DNA from 4 places in the Photobacterium panuliri genome. Region 2 is predicted to be linked to each of the others. Evidence: predicted binding sites of a transcription regulator. Region 2 holds the regulator's gene; each other region holds the start of a gene.
The links. Region 2 encodes PurR, which represses purine synthesis genes. Its sites were predicted from a motif close to TNANGNAAACGTTTNCNTNA; they were not measured.

Region 1 (5,171 bases), 1.6 Mb from region 2:
TGAAGCGCAGTTCCCAGCGTTGCAGGCGGGCGCTGCCGGCACTTTTCCCGCGCTGGTTGAACAGCACGGACGGTAGCGGCATGCGCTTGTTGAGACGCTGGTTGGCCTGCCGGATGCAGGCGGCAACGCGTTCTGTCACTTGTGATTGTAGAGGGGTCATGGCCGGTACCTGATAGTTGGATACGGTCGCCGAGTATAGGGAATTGGTGGCGCGGGTGGAAGCCGTGTTTGGCTGCTGGCTTGTGCTAAGCCTGAAACCAAAAAAGGAAGCCGAGGCTTCCTTTTTGTTTGGTCGAACTGCGATTACTTCAGGTTAGCGAAGTCGCGCAGTAGTTCGGCTTTGTCGGTCGCTTCCCAAGGGAACTCTTCGCGGCCGAAGTGGCCGTATGCCGCAGTCTTCTTGTACATTGGCTTCAGCAGGTCAAGCATTTCGATCAGGCCGTATGGGCGTAGGTCGAAGTGCTGGCGTACCGCTTCCACGATGATTTCGTGAGACACTTTCTCGGTGCCGAAGGTTTCGATCATGATAGATGTTGGATCTGCCACGCCGATCGCATAGGACAGCTGGATTTCACAACGGTCAGCCATGCCTGCAGCGACGATGTTCTTCGCTACATAACGCGCTGCGTAAGCGGCAGAACGGTCAACTTTCGATGGATCTTTACCAGAGAATGCACCACCACCGTGACGTGCTGCGCCGCCGTAGGTATCAACGATGATCTTACGACCAGTCAGGCCGCAGTCGCCCATTGGGCCACCGATAACGAAACGGCCGGTTGGGTTGATGAAGTACTTGGTGTCTTTGTTCAGCCACTCAGAAGGCAGTACCGGCTTGATGATTTCTTCCATTACCGCTTCTTGCAGCACAGGCAGCTCGATGCTTTCGCAGTGCTGGGTAGACAGAACAACCGCATCGATACCTACGATTTTGCCCTGATCGTACTGGAATGTTACCTGAGATTTTGCATCTGGACGCAACCAAGGCAGCGCGCCGTTCTTGCGTACTTTAGCCTGACGCTCAACCAAACGGTGTGCGTAAGTGATCGGTGCTGGCATTAGTACGTCGGTTTCGTTGGTTGCGTAGCCAAACATGATGCCCTGGTCACCGGCACCCAGCTCGCGTGGGTCTTCACGGTCAACACCTTGGTTGATGTCTGGAGACTGCTTACCGATTGCGCTTAGTACGGCACAAGAGTTGGCATCAAAGCCCATCTGTGAGTTCACGTAGCCGATTTCACGTACGGTTTCACGGGTGATCTCTTCGATGTCTACCCATGCTGATGTTGTGATTTCGCCACCAACCATCACCATACCGGTTTTTACGTAAGTCTCACACGCCACACGTGCCTTAGGATCTTGTTCTAAGATCGCATCCAATACTGCATCTGAAATTTGGTCTGCAATTTTATCTGGATGGCCTTCTGATACTGACTCAGAAGTAAACAGGTGCTTCGACATGAGCGCTCCCATAAAGTTGAATAAAGTGATAGTACGGTGCTCTATATCAGCCAATCGGCAAGGATGCATAAACGGATATACGTTTGTATGTATAGAGCTACCTCCGTCTAGACGTCTATAATACCTGTTGATATGAGAAAATCAACAATAGGAAGTGTAGGTGTATTGGGTATGAAATAGCGCAAACGATTCCCTGTAACGCTTTTATTACAGCTATTTGGTTGCGTTTAAGCCAGAATAGCATTGATCTGGCAGTTATTTTTCGCTGGAAATCGTTTGCAGAGTAGGGGGCTCTTTGCGACAATACCCGCCCGCCGAACATCGGCTGTACTGGGCATGTGAAGCCCAGACCGCCTCAATAACACTCTACGAATTTCTGGAGCAGACATGTCTTCTCGTAAAGAACTTGCGAATGCAATCCGTGCCCTGAGCATGGACGGTGTACAACAAGCAAACTCTGGCCACCCAGGCGCCCCTATGGGTATGGCTGATATCGCCGAAGTCCTATGGCGCGGCCACATGAACCACAACCCGCAGAACCCTGCGTGGGCTGACCGCGACCGCTTCGTGCTGTCGAACGGCCACGGTTCAATGCTGATTTACTCTCTGCTTCACCTGACTGGCTACGATCTGTCTATCGATGATCTGAAGAACTTCCGCCAGCTGCATTCCAAAACGCCTGGCCACCCAGAATACGGTTACGCACCGGGTGTTGAGACCACCACTGGCCCACTAGGCCAGGGCATCACCAATGCCGTGGGTATGGCGATGGCTGAAAAGGCACTGGCTGCCCAGTTCAACCGCGAAGGCCACGACATCGTTGACCACAACACCTATGTGTTCATGGGCGACGGCTGCCTGATGGAAGGTATCTCCCACGAAGCATGTTCACTGGCGGGTACGCTGGGTCTGGGCAAGCTGATCGCGTTCTGGGATGACAACGGCATTTCTATCGACGGCCACGTTGAGGGCTGGTTCTCTGACGACACCCCTAAGCGTTTCGAAGCATACGGCTGGCACGTGATCCCTGCGGTTGACGGCCACGACGCAGAAGCGATCAACGCAGCTATCGAAGCGGCGAAAGCCGAAACAGGTCGCCCTACGCTGATCTGTACCAAGACCATCATCGGCTTCGGCTCTCCAAACAAAGCGGGTTCTCACGACTGTCACGGTGCTCCACTAGGCGCTGATGAAATCAAAGCGGCACGTGAATTCCTAGGCTGGGAACACGGTCCTTTTGAAATCCCTGCCGACATCTACGCGCAGTGGGATGCCAAAGAAGCTGGCGCAATCAAAGAAGCAAGCTGGAACGACAAGTTCGCAGCGTACGAAGCGGCATACCCTGAGTTGGCTGCTGAATTCAAACGCCGCGTAAACGGTGAGCTGCCAGCACAGTGGGAAGAAAAAGCCTCTGCAATCATCGCTGATCTGCAAGCCAATCCTGCAAACATCGCATCTCGCAAAGCGTCTCAGAACGCACTGGAAGCGTTCGGTGCAATGCTGCCTGAGTTCATGGGCGGCTCGGCTGACCTTGCGCCGTCTAACCTGACCATGTGGTCTGGCTCGAAGTCTTTGACTGCCGATGACTTCTCAGGCAACTACATCCATTACGGTGTGCGTGAGTTCGGCATGACGGCGATCATGAACGGTATCGCCCTGCACGGCGGTTTCGTACCGTACGGCGCGACCTTCCTGATGTTCATGGAATACGCGCGTAACGCAATGCGTATGGCTGCCCTGATGAAGGTGCAGAACATCCAGGTTTACACGCACGATTCAATCGGTCTTGGCGAAGACGGTCCGACTCACCAGCCGGTTGAGCAAATTGCGTCTCTGCGCCTGACTCCGAACATGAGCACATGGCGTCCATGTGACCAGGTTGAATCTGCCGTGGCATGGAAACTGGCTATCGAGCGCAAAGACGGCCCGACAGCACTGATCTTCTCTCGCCAGAACCTTGCCCAGCAGCCTCGTGACGAGCAGCAGCTGGCTGATATCGCCAAGGGTGGCTACATCCTGAAAGATTGTTCAGGCAAGCCTGAGCTTATCTTTATCGCGACAGGTTCTGAAGTTGAGCTAGCCGTAGAAGCTGCAGCACAGCTGACCGCTGAAGGCCGTGAGGTTCGCGTTGTTTCTATGCCTGCAACTGATGTATTCGACAAGCAAGACGCAGCTTACCGCGAAGCAGTACTGCCATCTGACGTGACTGCGCGTGTTGCCATCGAAGCGGGTATCGCTGACTTCTGGTACAAGTACGTTGGTTTCGACGGCCGTATCATCGGCATGAGCACCTTCGGCGAGTCTGCACCTGCCGACGAGCTGTTCAAGATGTTTGGCTTCACCACTGAAAATGCAGTGGCAACCGCCAAAGAGCTTCTGGACTAATTGCCACGCTGATTTATTTCAATGCATAAAATAAAGACCTCTGCGGAGGTCTTTTTTTATGGAAAGTGGGATCTGACTCACAGCTGAATTGGCGGCAAAAACAGCTTGGATGTTAAGGTTTTGCTGGCTAAGTCTTTGTTTTTATTTGGTGTTGGTGGTCTGGGTGATGCGGGTCACATTTATCGTGATTCTGCTTGGCGCTTGGTATACACTAACGCGGCTTATTAATTTTGTAGCACGGATATGACACTAAAAGTCGCAATTAATGGATTTGGCCGTATCGGACGCAGTGTGCTTCGCGCCCTGTATGAAAGCGGCAAACGCCATCAAATGAAGATCGTGGCAGTCAACGAGTTGGCTGAGCCGGAAGCAATGGCTCACCTTCTGCAGTATGACACCTGTCATGGTCGCTTCTGCAAGTCTGTCAGCCATGATCAGGAACACCTGTTTATTGGTCATGATGACGGCGAGCGCGACAGTGTCCGTATTTTGCATCAGAGTGATATATCACTCTTGCCGTGGCATGATCTTGAGGTCGATATCGTCTTGGATTGTACCGGTGTCTATGGCTCCCGCGCTGACGGCGAGGCCCATCTCAAGGCCGGTGCCGGCAAAGTTCTGTTTTCCCATCCTGCTGCAAAAGATATCGACAATACCGTTATTTACGGCGTCAACCACCAAACGCTGCTGCCTGAACACAAAATAGTGTCTAATGGCTCTTGCACCACCAACTGTATTGTCCCTGTTATTAAGGTTCTGGACGAGAACTTCGGTATCGAGTCCGGCACGATTACCACGATCCACTCGGCGATGAATGACCAGCAGGTCATTGACGCCTACCATTCCGATTTGCGCCGTACTCGCGCTGCCAGCCAGTCAATAATCCCAGTTGATACTAAGCTACACTTGGGGATTGGTCGTATTTTTCCGAAATTTTCTGACAAGTTTGAAGCTATTTCCGTGCGCGTTCCGACAATTAACGTTACTGCGATGGATTTGAGCGTTACTGTAAAGACAAACGTGAAAGTTAATGACGTAAATCAATCCTTAGCGGCTGTATCTCGTAGTACATTGAGTGGCATAGTAGATTACACCGAAGCCCCGCTGGTCTCGGTTGATTTCAACCATGACCCGCACAGTGCGATTGTCGACGGTACCCAGACCAGGGTGAGCAACCAGCACTTGGTTAAATTGCTGGTTTGGTGCGATAACGAATGGGGTTTTGCCAACCGAATGCTAGACACCGCGTTGGCTATGTATGCCGTCGATAGGGCGGATACACAAGCAGTAAGAATTACCGAGCCTTGCAGTGACGCTGGGCTGACTAA
Region 2 (5,171 bases):
ACTGGATTATAAATAAATGGCAGGGTTAATTCATCAAGGGAATTTATAATTAATGGAATATAAATAAATCTTAATTATTATTAACGGGTTTAATGGTTTTATTAATAGGAATAAATAAAAAAAGAGACCCGAAGGTCTCTTTCTAAATTCTGTTTATTAATACCTAAATTAGTTTAGGTCATTCAAAAGTTGTTGACGGCGTTCTGGTGGAATAACTGTCCAGTGTCTGCCGCTGATTGCGCCTTCTAGTTGCCATAGCATATCGATGGCTAGGCTGCCGCTGTGTGTGGCTTGTAGGGCTTTAAACGCATTGATTGAGCCAGCATTTTTTAGCTCTTCAATGGTAGCGATGCCTGCTTTCTTCAGCATACGCTCGTTGGCTAGGCGCAGGTTTGGTAGATCTTTGATGCGCTCTGGGCCTGTGGTTGTCTTGGTGACTTTATCAACTTGAGCTGCCTCAAGTGATTGTTTTGCATGCTCTAGAATTTTTTCTGGTTGCTGCCACCATTCTTCAGGAATGGCATAGTGCTTGGTAACAACAGGAAAGCCACGCTTTTTATAAATATATGGTTCTAAGCCTGCGTCTTTGAATCCAGTTTCATTAGAAGCATTAGCACGCAGGTGAAGTTTATTATTTACGACTAGCGCGAACATCGTTTCGCCGGAAAAAATACCATAACCACCAAACATAGAACGTGATTTGATATTACCAAAACATTGGAATAGTCGTAATGAGTCTTTAAGTACTGGTTTGTCCATGTGTCTTCTCTGTAAATAAGTTAGAAGTCACCAAACAACAGAGCGTGGAGAAAGAATAGCAAAGATACACAACTGGTTATGTCAGACAATAGCGAATATTTTCTGAAATGATGATTGCTATATCCATCGGCAACCCCGCTACCTTAAGTTGAATAAAAAATAGGGATATATTCAGCTCTTAGGCCGGAAGCTTTGCGTCCCTACCTTTCGATAGGTTTGCCTTGTTCGTGACCTGGTAAGAATATCATTAGTTGATAAATTTGAACTTGCTCCCAATTTTGGTTTTGTGATCCTTGTCACATATTTTCATTCAGATGGCTGATAAAGGCAACGCATTTTTGATTTTCGTTCGATAAGTATCGGTCAAAATTGTAAAAAAAGCCGGCCTATGGTAGGCCAGCTTCTTGTATTGTCATCAGATTGTGTGACGTGTAATTAGTTGAGTTTCTTCACTGATTTTCGCTCAACCAGTTCAGGAGTCATCTCGAACACTTGGTGTGCATGTTCTTTGTCTTTTACGCGATGCATCAAAATCTCAACAGCACTTTTGCCCAATCGACGCTTTGGCTGGTGGATTGTGGTCAATGGTGGTGAAAAGTAAGGTGCTAGATCGATATTGTCGTAACCAATGATAGAGATATCATCCGGTATACGGATTCCTGCTTGTTGGAAGGTACTGATCAGACCCATCGCCATGATGTCGTTGAAACAGAAGATAGCAGTTGGACGTTCTTCCATTGCGATTAAGGCATTTGCTGCGACAACGGCAGATTCACACTCGAAGTCACCTTCCAGAATCCAATCTTCGTTGACAGGCAAATTCGCTTCGTTCATTGCCTTGCGGAAACCTTTAAGGCGATCGCGGCAAGCAGCCTTTTCGCTGTGGCCTGTCAGGCAACCAATTTTCTTGTGACCATGCTCAATGAAGTATTTAGTCGCTACATAGCCACCAAGTTCTGCATTGTCTTGGATCTTATCTGTATGTGGGCTCTCTGGACCCCAGTCCATGATAACCATTGGTAGATCTTTTTGGCGCTCTAACAGTGCAAGCAGTTTTTCGTCCAGATCAGAACACATGACCAACAGGCCATCTACGCGTTTTTCAGCCAGCATTCGCAGATAGTCGCGCTGCTTGTCGAGGTTTCCTTCGGTATTACAAAGGATAAGTGTGTAACCCTGACCATAGCAGTACTCTTCAACGCCGTGGACAACTTCAGCGAAGAATGGGTTGGTTGACTTGGTTACCAGCATACCGATAGTGCGAGTTGTGTTGCACTTCAAGCTTCGCGCAACGGCACTCGGTGCATAGTTAAGCTCGTCAACGGCTTCCAAGACTTTTTTCTGTGTTGCTTCTGCGACGAAGCGAGTTTTGTTGATTACGTGAGAGACGGTGGTCGTTGAAACACCAGCCAAACGCGCAACATCTTTAATCGTTGCCATAGTTATTCTTCTAATAAGATAGAGGTCAGAGGACCTAACTGAAAGCTTTACCCAAAAGAGTAGTGAACTTATCCACATCTGCTGTAATTACAGTTCACTATTCTATTGAGTACAGCGAGTAGAAACAGCTAAAGCCGCATCACAAAGGGCGGCATAGCTCGTCGTTCTGATCGACGTATAGAATAGCGTAACAAGCAACGCACTGTTAGTTTGCACCGTGTAATCGCTTGCGTTCACATTTTACCGAGTGTGGATAAGAGTGCAATAATTCTTATCGAAGAAATGAAAAAATCTTGATGGCGGTCATCATTTCTATCCGTGAGGCTTATGATATTACAATGGGATAGCCATAAACAGGATGGGGCATGACCGATACCCGCCAACCATAGACACGTTCAATATTGCTACTGGTTAGGACTTGGTCAGCGTTTCCATCTGCTTGGATACGACCGTGGTTCATAATCACCAATCGATCGGCATACTGTGAGGCCAAATTTAGGTCATGAATGACCACAACAACGGCAGCGCCAGATTTGGCCATGTCTTTGGCTACCTGCAAAGTATTGTGCTGGTGGGCAAGATCAAGCGCCGATGTCGGTTCGTCAAGCATCAGTATACATTGATGGCCAGCTTCGCTGAGCTGGGTCAATACCCGAGCAAAATGCACGCGCTGTTTTTCCCCGCCTGAAAGGCTAGGGTAAAGTCGGTGGGCAAGGTGGTTGACATCGACCCGTGTCATGGATGCTTCTGCAACGGCCTGGCATTTTGTATTGGGTAGATCAAGTGGCATACCGCCGAGCTGTACGACCTCCTGTGCGGAAAAGGCAAAAGTCAGGCCGCTGTGTTGTGGCAATACGCCAAGATGCCTAGCCAGTGTTTTGGGTGACCATTGCTCACGTAGATGATCGAAGTAGTACGTTTTGCCGCCTGCCTCTATTTCCCCGCAAAGCACTTTTAGCAAGGAGCTTTTCCCCGCACCGTTAGGCCCGAGCAGGGCGGTTAGCTCACCGCTTCGTAGCTGAATGGAAAAGTTCTCCAGCAGCGTTTTCCCGCCAAGTGATAGGTTTAAGTTACGGGCATCTATCGCAATTGGGAGATGGGGCGATGGGGTCGTCATGACATTCTCCCTTTTTGTTGAGTTAGCAAGATAATAAAGAACGGAGCCCCCAGAATAGCGGTGATGATGCCGACGGGTAGCTCTGCGGGAGCGGCAGCTATACGTGCAAGCATATCGGCAACCAGCAGGATTAATGCCCCGATGAGCGCTGATAGTGGGAGCAGCGTTTTATGGTTGGGGCCAGCCAGTATTCGCCCAATATGGGGGACGATAAGGCCGACAAAGCCAATAACCCCTGTCAGAGAGACGGCAATACCGACACCTGCCGCACACAGAAGAATCAAGCGACGTTTTAGCTGTTGCACATTAATGCCGAGGTGTTTGGCTTCTGCTTCACCTAGTAATAGGGCGTTGATGCCATTCGCATCGCGGTAAAATAACGTCAGAAGTGTGGTAAGAGTGGCAAAAGCCAGACCGATCCCCGGCCATGTTGCGCCGGCCAGCGAGCCCATACTCCATAAAGAGAGATCGCGCAGAGCCTGATCATCGGCAAAGTAGTTCATCAACCCCAGTGCGGCACCTGAAAGCGCACCGATGGCCACACCTGCAAGTAGCATGACAGTAACGGATGTTCCATTTTTATCTGTGCCTAATTGATAGACGAGATAGGTGCTTACCGCGCCGCCTATGAAGGCGAAAACAGGAACCGTTCCCAGTGTAAGCAGCAGAGGGTATGAGGCGACAAGGGGAGCAAAAACGACGATGGCAATTGCGGCACCAAGGCTGGCTCCCCCCGAAACCCCGATTATGCCAGGGTCAGCCAGCGGGTTACGAAAAAGCCCCTGCATCACGGCGCCGCATAACGCCAAAATCGCGCCAATAGCCATTCCCAAGAGGGTTCTTGGCAAGCGGATTTGATGAATAACAATGTCAATGTGCGCGGGCAGGTTGGTATCCCACGGGGCGAGAGCCTTGACGCTATCGGAAAAGGATATCGCCATCGGGCCGACCACCATTGAGGTGATGATGGCAAGCGCGAGTAAACAAAGGCCGGAAGGAAAGAGAATGCCGGCCGATAGTCGTTTTAAATGCATAGTAAGTACTGCTGGCCTATGCCAAGGTGATAATTAGTTAGGGTAAAAAACGCGGTTAAGACGTTCAGCTTCGCTAAGGCTCTTGAGACCAAGACCGCCAATTAAAGCGGTACCATCAATGGTTGCCAGCGCCTTGTTTTGGCCCGCAGGGGTAGCCGCAAGTAGAGGCATTTTTTTAATCAACTCATCCACTGAACCGAGGCTGTGCATGGTGCGCGAACTAAGCAAAATAATGTCTGGCTGCATTTCAACAATCGCTTCCATCGAGATAGGTTTGTAGGCACTGACCGAATCAGCTGCCGGGTTTATTGCACCAGCCAATGTAATAACGGTGTCTGCTGTGGTGTTTCGGCCGGCTACGTTAGCGGGGCGGCCATCATGGAGCATCAAGAACAGTACCTTTTTCGGTTGATGCTGGCCTGATAGGTTTTTCTCTATGGCTGCGACTGTTTTTGAGACTTTGCTCTTGAGTGCCAAGGCTTCGTTGTTTTTGCCCGTCACGGCACCAACTTGGTCGATGCGTGTCATTAGGTCATCGACGGTTTCTCCAGCGTTGACGACATCGACGCCGATGCCAGCTTGTTTGATCAAATCGAGTGTTGATGACGGACCCATTTCGTTGGAGCCGAGCAAAAGAGTGGGCTCAAGGGCAATTAAATTCTCGGCAGATAGTTGGCGGTGGTAGCCCAGTACAGCAATGTTGTCATCGATGAGGCCTTTGCTGGTGATATCGACTGCAATAAGTTGGTTTTGCGCCTGCATGGCATAGATGAGCTCGGTAATAGCAGCGCCGGCACTGATAATACGCTCTGAAGCCAGGC
Region 3 (5,171 bases), 310 kb from region 2:
GTGTACAAAGAAATCAACTCTGGTGTCGTACCCAAACGCTCACCGTAAGGAGGGTTACAAAGGATCACCCCCTCACTGAAGCCTTCAGGGCAAACCAACTGCGTTGCATCACCATGCTGGAAATCAATCAGATCTTTCACACCAGCACGACCTGCGTTGTCGCGGGCAATACTCAGTACGCGCTGATCTTTTTCGATACCGAAGAATTTAGTTGTAACAGTCGCAGGACCACGGCGGGCTTTCACCGTCGCCTCGGCATGGATTTCCATCCAGGCTTCTTTATCGAAATCTTTGAATGACTCAAAGCCCCAACGCTTACGCTTAAGCCCCGGTGCGATGCCTGCCGCAATCATTGCTGCTTCAATCAGCAACGTGCCCGAACCACACATAGGATCGAGCAGCGGTTTATCAACCGTCCAGCCTGATTTCAGTACCAGTGCCGCCGCGTGGGTCTCGCGCAATGGCGCTTTACCCGCTTCGCTACGGTAACCGCGCTGATGAAGACCACTACCTGCCATATCCAGGCCCAATACACCCTTTTCACCTGATAGACGCATGTGTACACGCAGATCAGGACGTTCGCGGTCAATATTAGGGCGTGGAAGATCGGCCTTGGTAAAACGGTCAACGATGGCGTCTTTCACTTTCATCGCGCCATATTGGCTATTGCGAATTTCACGGTTAGTACCGTTAAAATCAACAACAAACCGTGTGGTATGGCTAAATTGCTCCATCCAATTTACGGCTGTTGCGCCTAGGTACAGATCCATATCGTCACGAACGTCAAATTCGCTTAGCACCAAAATGATACGGGAAGCCAGACGCGTCCACAGACAGCAGCGATACGCTTCTGCCTTCTCTGCTTTAAAACGTACACCAGCATGAACAACTTTGATGCTCTGGGCACCCAGTTGCTCAAGCTCTTGAGCCAAGAGGTTCTCAAGACCTCGAGATGTAATAGCTAGATATTGATTCATGGGGTTCTTTTCGCGCTTATGTTGCGAAGAATTATAACTGAAAACAGACCAAATACCTTGCACCAGAAAGAACTTAAATGCCTATTTAGCTAAAAAAACAGCAATCGCCTGTTTTACCCCTATTCTCAACTGAGCCCTTCGAAAGTAAACACACTACAGATTGTAGCTATCAGGCAACAATCTAGTGCGCACCTTCGCCAAACAGAGGTAGCAACAATATCCTCCCTTCCTCTTAGGCGGCACACCCAACATAGTTTCCACAGATAAACAATAGATTTTTATTGTTTATTTTCAACTGCTTATCCGATTTATTTTGACTTTATTTGTCGAGAAAAACCTTTAAATAGATGCTCATTAATCACTTCCTATGCCATTGTTATCCTACCAATCACCATTGGTTTCCTTTTGGGAAAGATTGAGGATTGGCACACCAGTGGATAAAAAATCCATAATGAAAATAAATTACAGATAACAACTAAATGAGGAAATAAGGTAATTGGTGTTGTCTTTTTGTGGGTAAAATATGGGTGTTTTTTTGTCCTGATCTCTAAAATTAAGACAAAAAAATTATTCAACAATAATAAAAAAATACGAGCAAGATCACTTTAGGCACGGTTATTTTGTGTAAGGAAAGAGGTTAAATATCCTAATAGTGGCTAAGATATAGGCACCAAATTGCCAAATAATTGACATCTAACGATGACCAGCCCCTCCTCGCATAAGAGAGAACGACCCGCAGACTATGTCTTCATAAAGCACATAGATCTACATATCGTAAGGTTGTCCAGAAGAAGGTATTAGCATGGTCTTGTTGTGACAGCGTCACGAATATATCCGGCAAGCAGAGAGAATGGTATATAAGGTATCAGTCAAGATAGCGAAATACGGACGTGTCTGCATAACTGTATGGCGTCATTAACGGCATGACTATCATGATGGAAACAGGCCGCATAGATACAATTGACTAACGACAAAGAAGATATGAGATAGGAAGAGAAAGAAGATGGCCGAGAGGAAAGATTAAGAAAACAAAAAAAAGAAGCCTAGCTTCTCAATGTATAAGATGGAAATGGATAGCGACTCTTTACTCCAACGGGGAAATCACTACCCCACCAGCGCAAAGCTAACCACAGGCTGTTCGATATAAACTTCGTATTCAGACATACGGTCATTCATCACCTTAATCAGCTCACAAAACGCCATTTCCTTGCTTGTTGTAAGGGTCAAGCCCTCAACCGAGGCCAGCATACACAAACTAGCACAACCGCTATTCTCAATAATCAAGAAATTACCCTTCCCATCTTTGGTTGTTAGGGTCACAACATCCCCGGTTTGAGGGACACAATTTGCGTTGCTCGACTCAAAGAACCAGCTCTTAGGCATCATTGGTTTATGGAAACGGCTTGCGGCAACAGCAGTCAGGGCCAATTCGGCCTTTCTCGGAGGAGAAAGATCTAACTGGTTGATGCCTTCAAGGTAGGTTTGATAAGTAGTTGCATCATCAACCGTGAATACGCTTTTCGCGAACGCACACGGGATAAGATGCTTGGTCGGAATTGAAACACGGAAAACCATTTCATCGCCAAGATCTAGCATCAAAGCGTCAACTTTCTGGTCGTAATACCACATCCATGAATTGTTAGGTTTCAACATGTTATCGCTCCAAACCTTCTCCGTAACATCAAATTGTCCAACACTTGAAACAACTCTAGGAGAATTTTACTTTGCTCAACTCAAATAAAAAGAGGAAAAATATTCGTGAAAACGAATGCAACTTTATGAAAGTTTGACAATTTACACTAAAAATCTCTTTTGTCATAAGCATTTAATAAAAAAAAGTGCTTGTGATTAAATCACAAGCACATCTTTATTCTACCAATTTAAGTGACAAGGTCACGTGAATCTGAGTATTTACTCTAAGCCCATCACAATATCTTTCACCAATTTAGGCCCGTGGTAGATAAAACCGGAGTAAACCTGAACGAGGCTAGCCCCTGCCTGGATCTTCTCACGAGCGGCAATGGCCGAATCAATGCCACCTACCCCGATAATTGGCAACGCACCATCCAGAGCTTCAGCAAGCAAGCGAATGACCTCTGTACTGCGATTTTGTAGCGGACGGCCACTCAAGCCCCCCATCTCATCACAATGCGGCATTCCCTGAACCAAAGTACGATCCAGTGTCGTATTGGTTGCAATCACCCCATCAATCTTATTCTTGATCAATGACTCTGCAATCTGACGAATTTCATGATCCTCAAGATCTGGCGCGATCTTAAGCGCCAACGGGACATATTTACCATGCTTTTCCGCTAGTTCGCTTTGCTTTTCTTTTAGCTGGGCCAGTAACTCATCCAGCATCTCGCCATATTGCAGTGTACGCAACCCAGGCGTATTCGGTGACGAGATGTTTACCGCAATATACCCCGCGTGCTCATACACCTTCTCCATGCAGATCAGGTAATCTTCCGCGCCTTTTTCCAATGGTGTATCTTTGTTTTTACCGATATTAATCCCAATAACGCCGTCATATTTGGCTTTCTTGACATTTTCAATCAGATTATCAACACCTAGGTTATTAAAGCCGAAACGGTTAATAATCCCTTCCGCAGGAATAACGCGGAACAAACGAGGCTTATCATTACCCGCCTGTGGACGAGGCGTTACCGTCCCCACTTCCACAAAACCAAAGCCCATAGCACCAAATGCTTCAATACATTCGCCGTTTTTATCAAGGCCTGCAGCCAAACCAACTGGATTTTTGAAGGTAATGCCCATTACTTCAACTGGGCGATCAGGAACGTGTTGACGATAGAAGAGATCGAGAGGAGTGCCGGTGAAGCGAGAAAAATTCTGAATAGCAAGATCATGTGCTTTTTCAGCGTCCAGCTTAAAAATTGCAGATCGTGCGAGGCGGTAAATCATTGTACCTCCTATAAAAGCCCCGTATAAACGGGAGGACATTATTCCTACTTTACCCTCTTAGTTCAACGTTTATTTTCTGCATTCAACGCGAATTTTCGTTATATAGTTATCAAATATCAAAATTACTGTCTTGTTTCACATTAAAAAAGCAAACGTTTAACCTAACTCCCCCATTTGAACAAAAGGCCACATGACATTGCCATGTGGCCTTCTCCTATAATCGGCTACATCCAGACTACGGGGTTAAGTTTAGCCTGCGGGTCGGCAATTCAAATTAAGCAACATCAGCTCACGCAACGCCACCGAGAACTTAGCAAACTCATGCGTCGTTCCTACTTTGAATTCTGCCAATACGGTATTCCAACGCTGTATAGCCGGACGATGGACTTCCAGCCAGTTTTCAATCAAAGCTTCAACATTATCCCCATTCACACCACTCGTGATCACCGCCAATGTTAGCTGCCGCTGCTGCCAATCAAGATCCTCCCGGAACGAAGCTCTGGCCAACGCTTGCCAGTGGTTCTCAACCGGCTGGTTATGAACCTGCTTCAAGAACCAATGCAATGACAAGTCAGCCCCAATCACAAAATAAACATGCGCAATAAAGTCGATGTCCTTATCTAGCTGACTGGCAATCTGTGCTATGTCCATTGCCGAGTACAAACTGCTCAGACGCGCAATGTTATGCGCCAATTGGTCGGGGATGCCCTGATCAAGCATCAACTGTGCCTGCTCGTTATGCTCTTGCACCTCTTCAGTGACAAGGTAACGCTCTAAATTCTCCCTTAACCGATTGATGACCGGTTGATAGAAAGCGATCTGCTGCTCGATTCCCAACGAACGGTCACGATTACGCAATATCCATCGAGTCGCCCGGCGCAACATTCTACGGCAGCGATACAACACCTCGTATTGCACGTTTGCCGGGATAATGTTGTCTAGCGCTCTTACTTGTTCAAAATACAACTCAAAGTTAAACAACGCACGCCCGACAGAATAAGCAGAAGATATCTCTGCCACTGTTGCCCCTGTCTCTTCCTGAAGCCGCGTTACGAAGTTGCAGCCCATTTCATTAGACATTTGATTGGCCAGCGAGGTTGCAATTAACTCCCTACGCAGTGGATGCTGCTCCATTTGCAGCTGATACTTCTGCCTGAGCTCTTTAGGGAAATAGGCCGGTAACAAACGGGCATGATACGGATCACTTGCTACCTCGTCGGTAACCAGTTGCTCCTTCAAAACCATTTTTCCATAGGCCACCAGCACAGC
Region 4 (5,171 bases), 360 kb from region 2:
CAATTGCCTGCTCTTCCAGAGCAATGTTACGCATGTTGTTCATCATCTGCTCGTTCTGCTCGTAGTAAGCAACAACTTCTGTTGGATCTTCGTATGCAGAAGCCATGTCAGCGATGATTGCTTTAACGCGCTCTTCGTCAACTTTCAGCTCTTCAGACTTGATTACTTCACCAAGAAGAAGACCAACAACTACGCGACGCTTAGCCTGCTCTTCGAACAGTTCGCGAGGTAGCTCAGGAGTGTTCTGCATGTTGCCACCGAAACGCTGTGCAGCTTGCTGGCGAAGAACGTTGATTTCCTGATCGATAAGTGCAGCAGGAACAGCGATATCGTTCTGCTCAACTAGGCCGTTAAGAACCTGATCTTTGATGCGAGCTTTAGTTGCTTGCTTCAGTTCACGTTCCATGTTCTTGCGAACTTCAGCTTTAAGCGCGTCAACAGAACCGTCTTCAACGCCGAACTTAGCAACGAACTCTTCAGTCAGTTCAGGTAGCTCTTGCGCTTCAACTTTGTGTAGTTTGATAGCGAAAGATGCTGCTTTACCTTTTAGGTTTTCAGCATGGTATTCTTCTGGGAAAGTTACTTCTACAGTGAACTCTTCGCCAGCTTTCTTACCTACGATACCGTCTTCGAAACCTGGGATCATACGGCCCTGGCCCATAGCTAGTGCGAAGCCTTCAGCTTTGCCGCCTTCGAACTCTTCGCCGTCGATAGAACCAGTGAAGTCGATAGTTACACGGCTGCTTTCTGCTGCTGCTTCTTCAACTTCTTTCCAAGTTGCCTGCTGCTTGCGCAGAGTTTCTAGCATCGCGTCAACGTCTTCAGCTTTAACTTCTACAGCTGGTTTCTCAACAGCGATCTTGTCTAGGCCAGCTAGTACGATCTCTGGGAATACTTCGAAAGACGCTTTGAATACTAGGTCTTTGCCTTCTTCGATTTCAACTGGAGTGAAAGTAGGTGCACCCGCTGGGTTGATCTTCTCTTTCACGATAGCTTCGATGAAGTGACGCTGCATTACTTCGCCCAGGATGTCCTGACGAACTGAAGCACCAAACATACGAGCAACCATTTTCATCGGTGCTTTACCAGGACGGAAACCATCGAAACGACGATTCTTAGCAATTTTCTTCAGCTCAGCATTCACAGCGTTTTCGATGTTAGCTGCTGGAACTGTGATAGTTAGATGGCGTTCTAGACCTTCAGTGGTTTCAACGGTAACTTGCATTATTTTAACCTCAAAACTTACTCAGTGTTCTCTGAGTGATGTTGCCGATCAGCTTGGCTGACGGTGGCATCCTTTCGTGTTATGGCCGGCAACCACGCCAGTACCATAACGCCTTAATTCTGATAATTCCCCTCATTGCAGCGTATGCAAAAGCGAGGCAAATTAAAAACGCGGTATTATAACGGTCGCATCCCGATTCGTCGAGACAAGAGCCTCCGCAATTCAACCTTTCACACAAGATAGGGGCAAAAATTCCATTTACAAGGGAAAAGTTTAAAAAAATCGCATCCCATTACGTTTTTTTGACCATGCGTTGATTTATCCGATTCAATTGCCTTCCCATTGCTGTTTTTTACATCAGCCAATTAGCTCACCCTTCGCGACTGATCCAAGGCCACCGCCAGTCAGTAAGAAAAGAGATAATCAAAAGGGGGATAATAATGAAACACTTTATCGTCGGCGCCTCCGGCGGCATTGGGCTGGCGCTGGTCGGCAGGAGTATAGCGCACGGGAATCAGGTTACCGCCCTAACCCGGCAAGCCTCCCCCAAATTGCTCGAACTGCGCCAAAGCGCCCCACGGCAACTGGCCATTATTGAGGGGGATCTGCTGACGGACACTGCTGAAACACAAAGTAAACTCAACGGCCTGTTTCGTCGTTTCGGGAAGCCGGACTGGACTATCAATGCCGCGGGCATACTTCACCATGGTCAATCAATGCCAGAAAAAAAACTCGACGATATCACTCCTGATTCTTTCCAGCGCAATCTAGAGGCTAACACCTACCTAAGTATCGCCCTCGCTCAGTACCTAGCCACAGGCTACCAACGAGCTGACCCTTTCCGCTTCATCTGCCTGTCAGCATTGGTTGGCTCTATTAGTGATAACCGAACCGGTGGCTGGTACAGCTACCGTATGAGCAAAGCGGCCCTCAATATGTTTGTCAAAACACTCAGCCATGAATGGCGGCGCCAATATCCCAACGCTATCGTGGCCGCTATTCACCCGGGAACAACCGCAACAGACCTCTCAGCCCCGTTTTGGGCAAATATCGCCGACGGGAAACTCTTCAGCCCATCGCTAACCGCAGAGCGGTTGCTTACCCTTATCGCCACTATACCCAATACCGGCAGCGGGCAGTTTTTCCATTGGGATGGCACACAAATAAGCTGGTAGCGCAACGCAGGCCGCGAACAACGACCATCTCCAAACGTCAACGCCACGCACTCAGACAATAGTCAGCAGAAAGGCAGAAAGGCAGAAAGGCAGAAAGGGAATTTCAGACATGAAAAAGCCCGCAGCAAGATACTTGCTGCGGGCTAGAATACGCTGGCGCGCCCTGCAGGATTCGAACCTGCGACCACATACTTAGAAGGTACGTGCTCTATCCAACTGAGCTAAGGGCGCGTCATGGTGCCACCATTGTGCGGTGGTACGAGGGGAATTATACGTAGCCGTCAGTGAACGTCAACGCCTTTTCCCCTATTTTCCGAGCATTTGCAATCAAACGTTCAAACATAAAGCAATCCGGGGGGAAATATCGCAAATTGACACCTTCATCACCAACCAACAAGATTAACAATGCACCCAATAGTTTTATCAACTTTAACCAAAATACAAATAGCAAACGTTTGCGATGTGGATTTAGTCAAAAAACTCTGCGACAATATGCAGCGCCGTGACAGCACAGGCTAATCATCCTCTCTGCATGTGCATAGTCAAACCTGACAACTGATATCGCTCAGCAACCTCTGACGAAAGGAACACCATGGCCGCTCAAATTATCGATGGTAAACTCATATCTCAAACTGTCCGCCAAGAAGTCGCAGCTCGCGTAAAAGCCCGAATCGAGGCGGGGCTACGCGCTCCTGGACTAGCGGTCATTCTGGTCGGCCAAGATCCTGCCTCCCAAATCTATGTTGCCAGCAAGCGCAAGGCCTGTGACGAAGTTGGCTTTGTGTCCCGCTCGTACGACCTGCCAGCCACGGCCACCGAAGCCGAACTGCTAGATCTCATAGATACTCTCAACAATGACCAAAACGTTGACGGTATTTTAGTTCAGCTCCCACTACCGGCTGGCATCGACAGCACAAAAGTGCTCGAGCATATCGATCCAGAAAAGGATGTGGATGGTTTCCATCCTTTCAATGTCGGTCGTCTGTGCCAGCGTATTCCCAAGTTACGCTCCTGCACCCCGAAAGGCATTATGACCTTGCTTGAGCGTTACAATATCGAGGTTAGGGGCAAGCATGCCGTGATTGTCGGCGCATCCAATATCGTCGGCCGCCCTATGACACTGGAAATGCTGCTGGCAGGGGCGACCACAACAACCTGCCACCGCTTTACTCATGATCTAGAGAATCATGTCCGCCAAGCCGATATTCTGGTCGTCGCCGTGGGCAAGCCCAATTTCATTCCTGGCGACTGGATCAAAGAAGGTGCCACCGTTATCGATGTCGGTATCAACCGGCTCGACAGCGGCAAATTAATCGGGGATGTTGAGTACGATCTAGCACAGCAAAAAGCCCGCCATATTACTCCGGTTCCTGGCGGCGTTGGGCCAATGACCGTGGCCACCCTGATCGAAAACACCCTCCACGCCTGCGAACTATTCCATAGCAAGTAAATCCGCAGTCACAGTAAATAACAAAAAGTCCCTGTGTCATAAAACACAGGGACTTCATTTATTCAGCTGGTGATTAAAAAAGTAAGGCTTACTGACTTTTTACTTTGCCAGCGATTTCAGGTAATCGGTAAACGCTTCGCCAAATTCATTATGACGCATGCCGTATTCGACAAACGCTTTCATATAGCCGATCTTCGAACCACAGTCATGGCTTTTGCCTGACATATGAAATGCATTAACCTGCTGTTTTTCCATCAGCATATCAATCGCATCTGTCAGTTGGATCTCATCACCGGCACCAATTGGCGTACGCGACAACAACGGCCAAATATCCGCAGACAAAATATAACGACCGACAATGGCCAAGTTCGACGGCGCATCGTCCTGAGCCGGTTTCTCAACAACCTTGGTCATCGATACCGAACCACCAGGTAACAGATCCGCACCATTAACATCCGCGACACCATAGCTAGATACCTCGGACATCGGCACTGGCTCAACCATCACCTGGCTCACACCATTCTCATTGAAAGCCTTTACCATCGCAGCCATATTCTCACGACGCAAGTCACTGGCCACATCATCAAGAATGACGTCTGGCAACACGACGGCAAACGGCTCATCGCCAACCAGTGGGTGGGCACACAGCACAGCATGGCCTAGACCTTTGGCCTGACCTTGGCGCACATGCATAATCGTAACGTCAGGCGGGCAAATATTCTGCACCTCATCGAGTAGCTGACGCTTAACACGTTTCTCTAGCGTGGCTTCGAGTTCAAAAGAGGTATCGAAATGGTTTTCAATCGAATTTTTTGATGAATGCGTCACCAAAATAATCTCTTTGATCCCAGCAGCAACACACTCACTCACTACATACTGAATCAGCGGTTTATCTACAATCGGCAGCATCTCTTTTGGGATGGCCTTTGTCGCTGGCAACATACGAGTACCCAAGCCAGCAACTGGAATCACTGCCTTACGGACGGGGGAAGTATTCGACATTTCTTTATCCATATTTAAACGTGGCTGGGCCAATATAACAAACGAGAATTATTTTTTAATTAAATATTCGTTCTGGACACTCACTTTCACCTGCTTGCCCAGCAGATTTATCAGCATGAATGAGCGCTTTTCGCCATCAGGTTCATGATAAATTGCCTCTATCCCTTTGAATTGCCCTTGAGCAAGTTTGAGGGTTTCACCAGGCTGAGGCAGATTAGACAATTTTGCCTGTTGTTCCGCGGAATCCTCATTAACCATTAGACTATAGATGAGGTCGGGGTCAACTCGCTGCGGTGTTTTGCCCTGCCGGATAAAATCA

Region 1: a site for PurR is predicted at 1,636-1,655, ahead of metK (methionine adenosyltransferase). Genes of this name have one in related genera too.
Region 3: a site for PurR is predicted at 4,047-4,066, ahead of pyrD (quinone-dependent dihydroorotate dehydrogenase). Genes of this name have one in related genera too.
Region 4: a site for PurR is predicted at 2,844-2,863, ahead of folD (bifunctional methylenetetrahydrofolate dehydrogenase/methenyltetrahydrofolate cyclohydrolase FolD). Genes of this name have one in related genera too.

What each region holds. Positions count from the first base shown of each region.
Region 1 is NZ_CP197192.1:3,406,207-3,411,377, reverse strand. It holds gene ACSF8X_RS15670 (SprT family zinc-dependent metalloprotease) at 1-160, opposite strand, end outside; gene metK (methionine adenosyltransferase) at 304-1,458, opposite strand; gene tkt (transketolase) at 1,846-3,843, shown strand; gene epd (erythrose-4-phosphate dehydrogenase) at 4,087-5,171, shown strand, end outside.
Region 2 is NZ_CP197192.1:1,845,006-1,850,176, forward strand. It holds gene ACSF8X_RS08570 (TfoX/Sxy family DNA transformation protein) at 169-759, opposite strand; cyclic di-GMP riboswitch class I at 885-990, opposite strand; gene purR (HTH-type transcriptional repressor PurR) at 1,195-2,199, opposite strand; gene ACSF8X_RS08580 (heme ABC transporter ATP-binding protein) at 2,525-3,316, opposite strand; gene ACSF8X_RS08585 (FecCD family ABC transporter permease) at 3,313-4,350, opposite strand; gene ACSF8X_RS08590 (heme/hemin ABC transporter substrate-binding protein) at 4,384-5,171, opposite strand, start outside.
Region 3 is NZ_CP197192.1:2,151,498-2,156,668, forward strand. It holds gene rlmKL (bifunctional 23S rRNA (guanine(2069)-N(7))-methyltransferase RlmK/23S rRNA (guanine(2445)-N(2))-methyltransferase RlmL) at 1-977, opposite strand, end outside; gene ACSF8X_RS10010 (cell division protein ZapC) at 2,082-2,630, opposite strand; gene pyrD (quinone-dependent dihydroorotate dehydrogenase) at 2,889-3,902, opposite strand; gene ACSF8X_RS10020 (NAD-glutamate dehydrogenase) at 4,152-5,171, opposite strand, start outside.
Region 4 is NZ_CP197192.1:1,487,640-1,492,810, reverse strand. It holds gene tig (trigger factor) at 1-1,225, opposite strand, end outside; gene ACSF8X_RS07070 (SDR family NAD(P)-dependent oxidoreductase) at 1,666-2,400, shown strand; tRNA gene ACSF8X_RS07065 (tRNA-Arg) at 2,555-2,631, opposite strand; gene folD (bifunctional methylenetetrahydrofolate dehydrogenase/methenyltetrahydrofolate cyclohydrolase FolD) at 2,993-3,850, shown strand; gene galU (UTP--glucose-1-phosphate uridylyltransferase GalU) at 3,950-4,852, opposite strand; gene rfaH (transcription/translation regulatory transformer protein RfaH) at 4,901-5,171, opposite strand, start outside.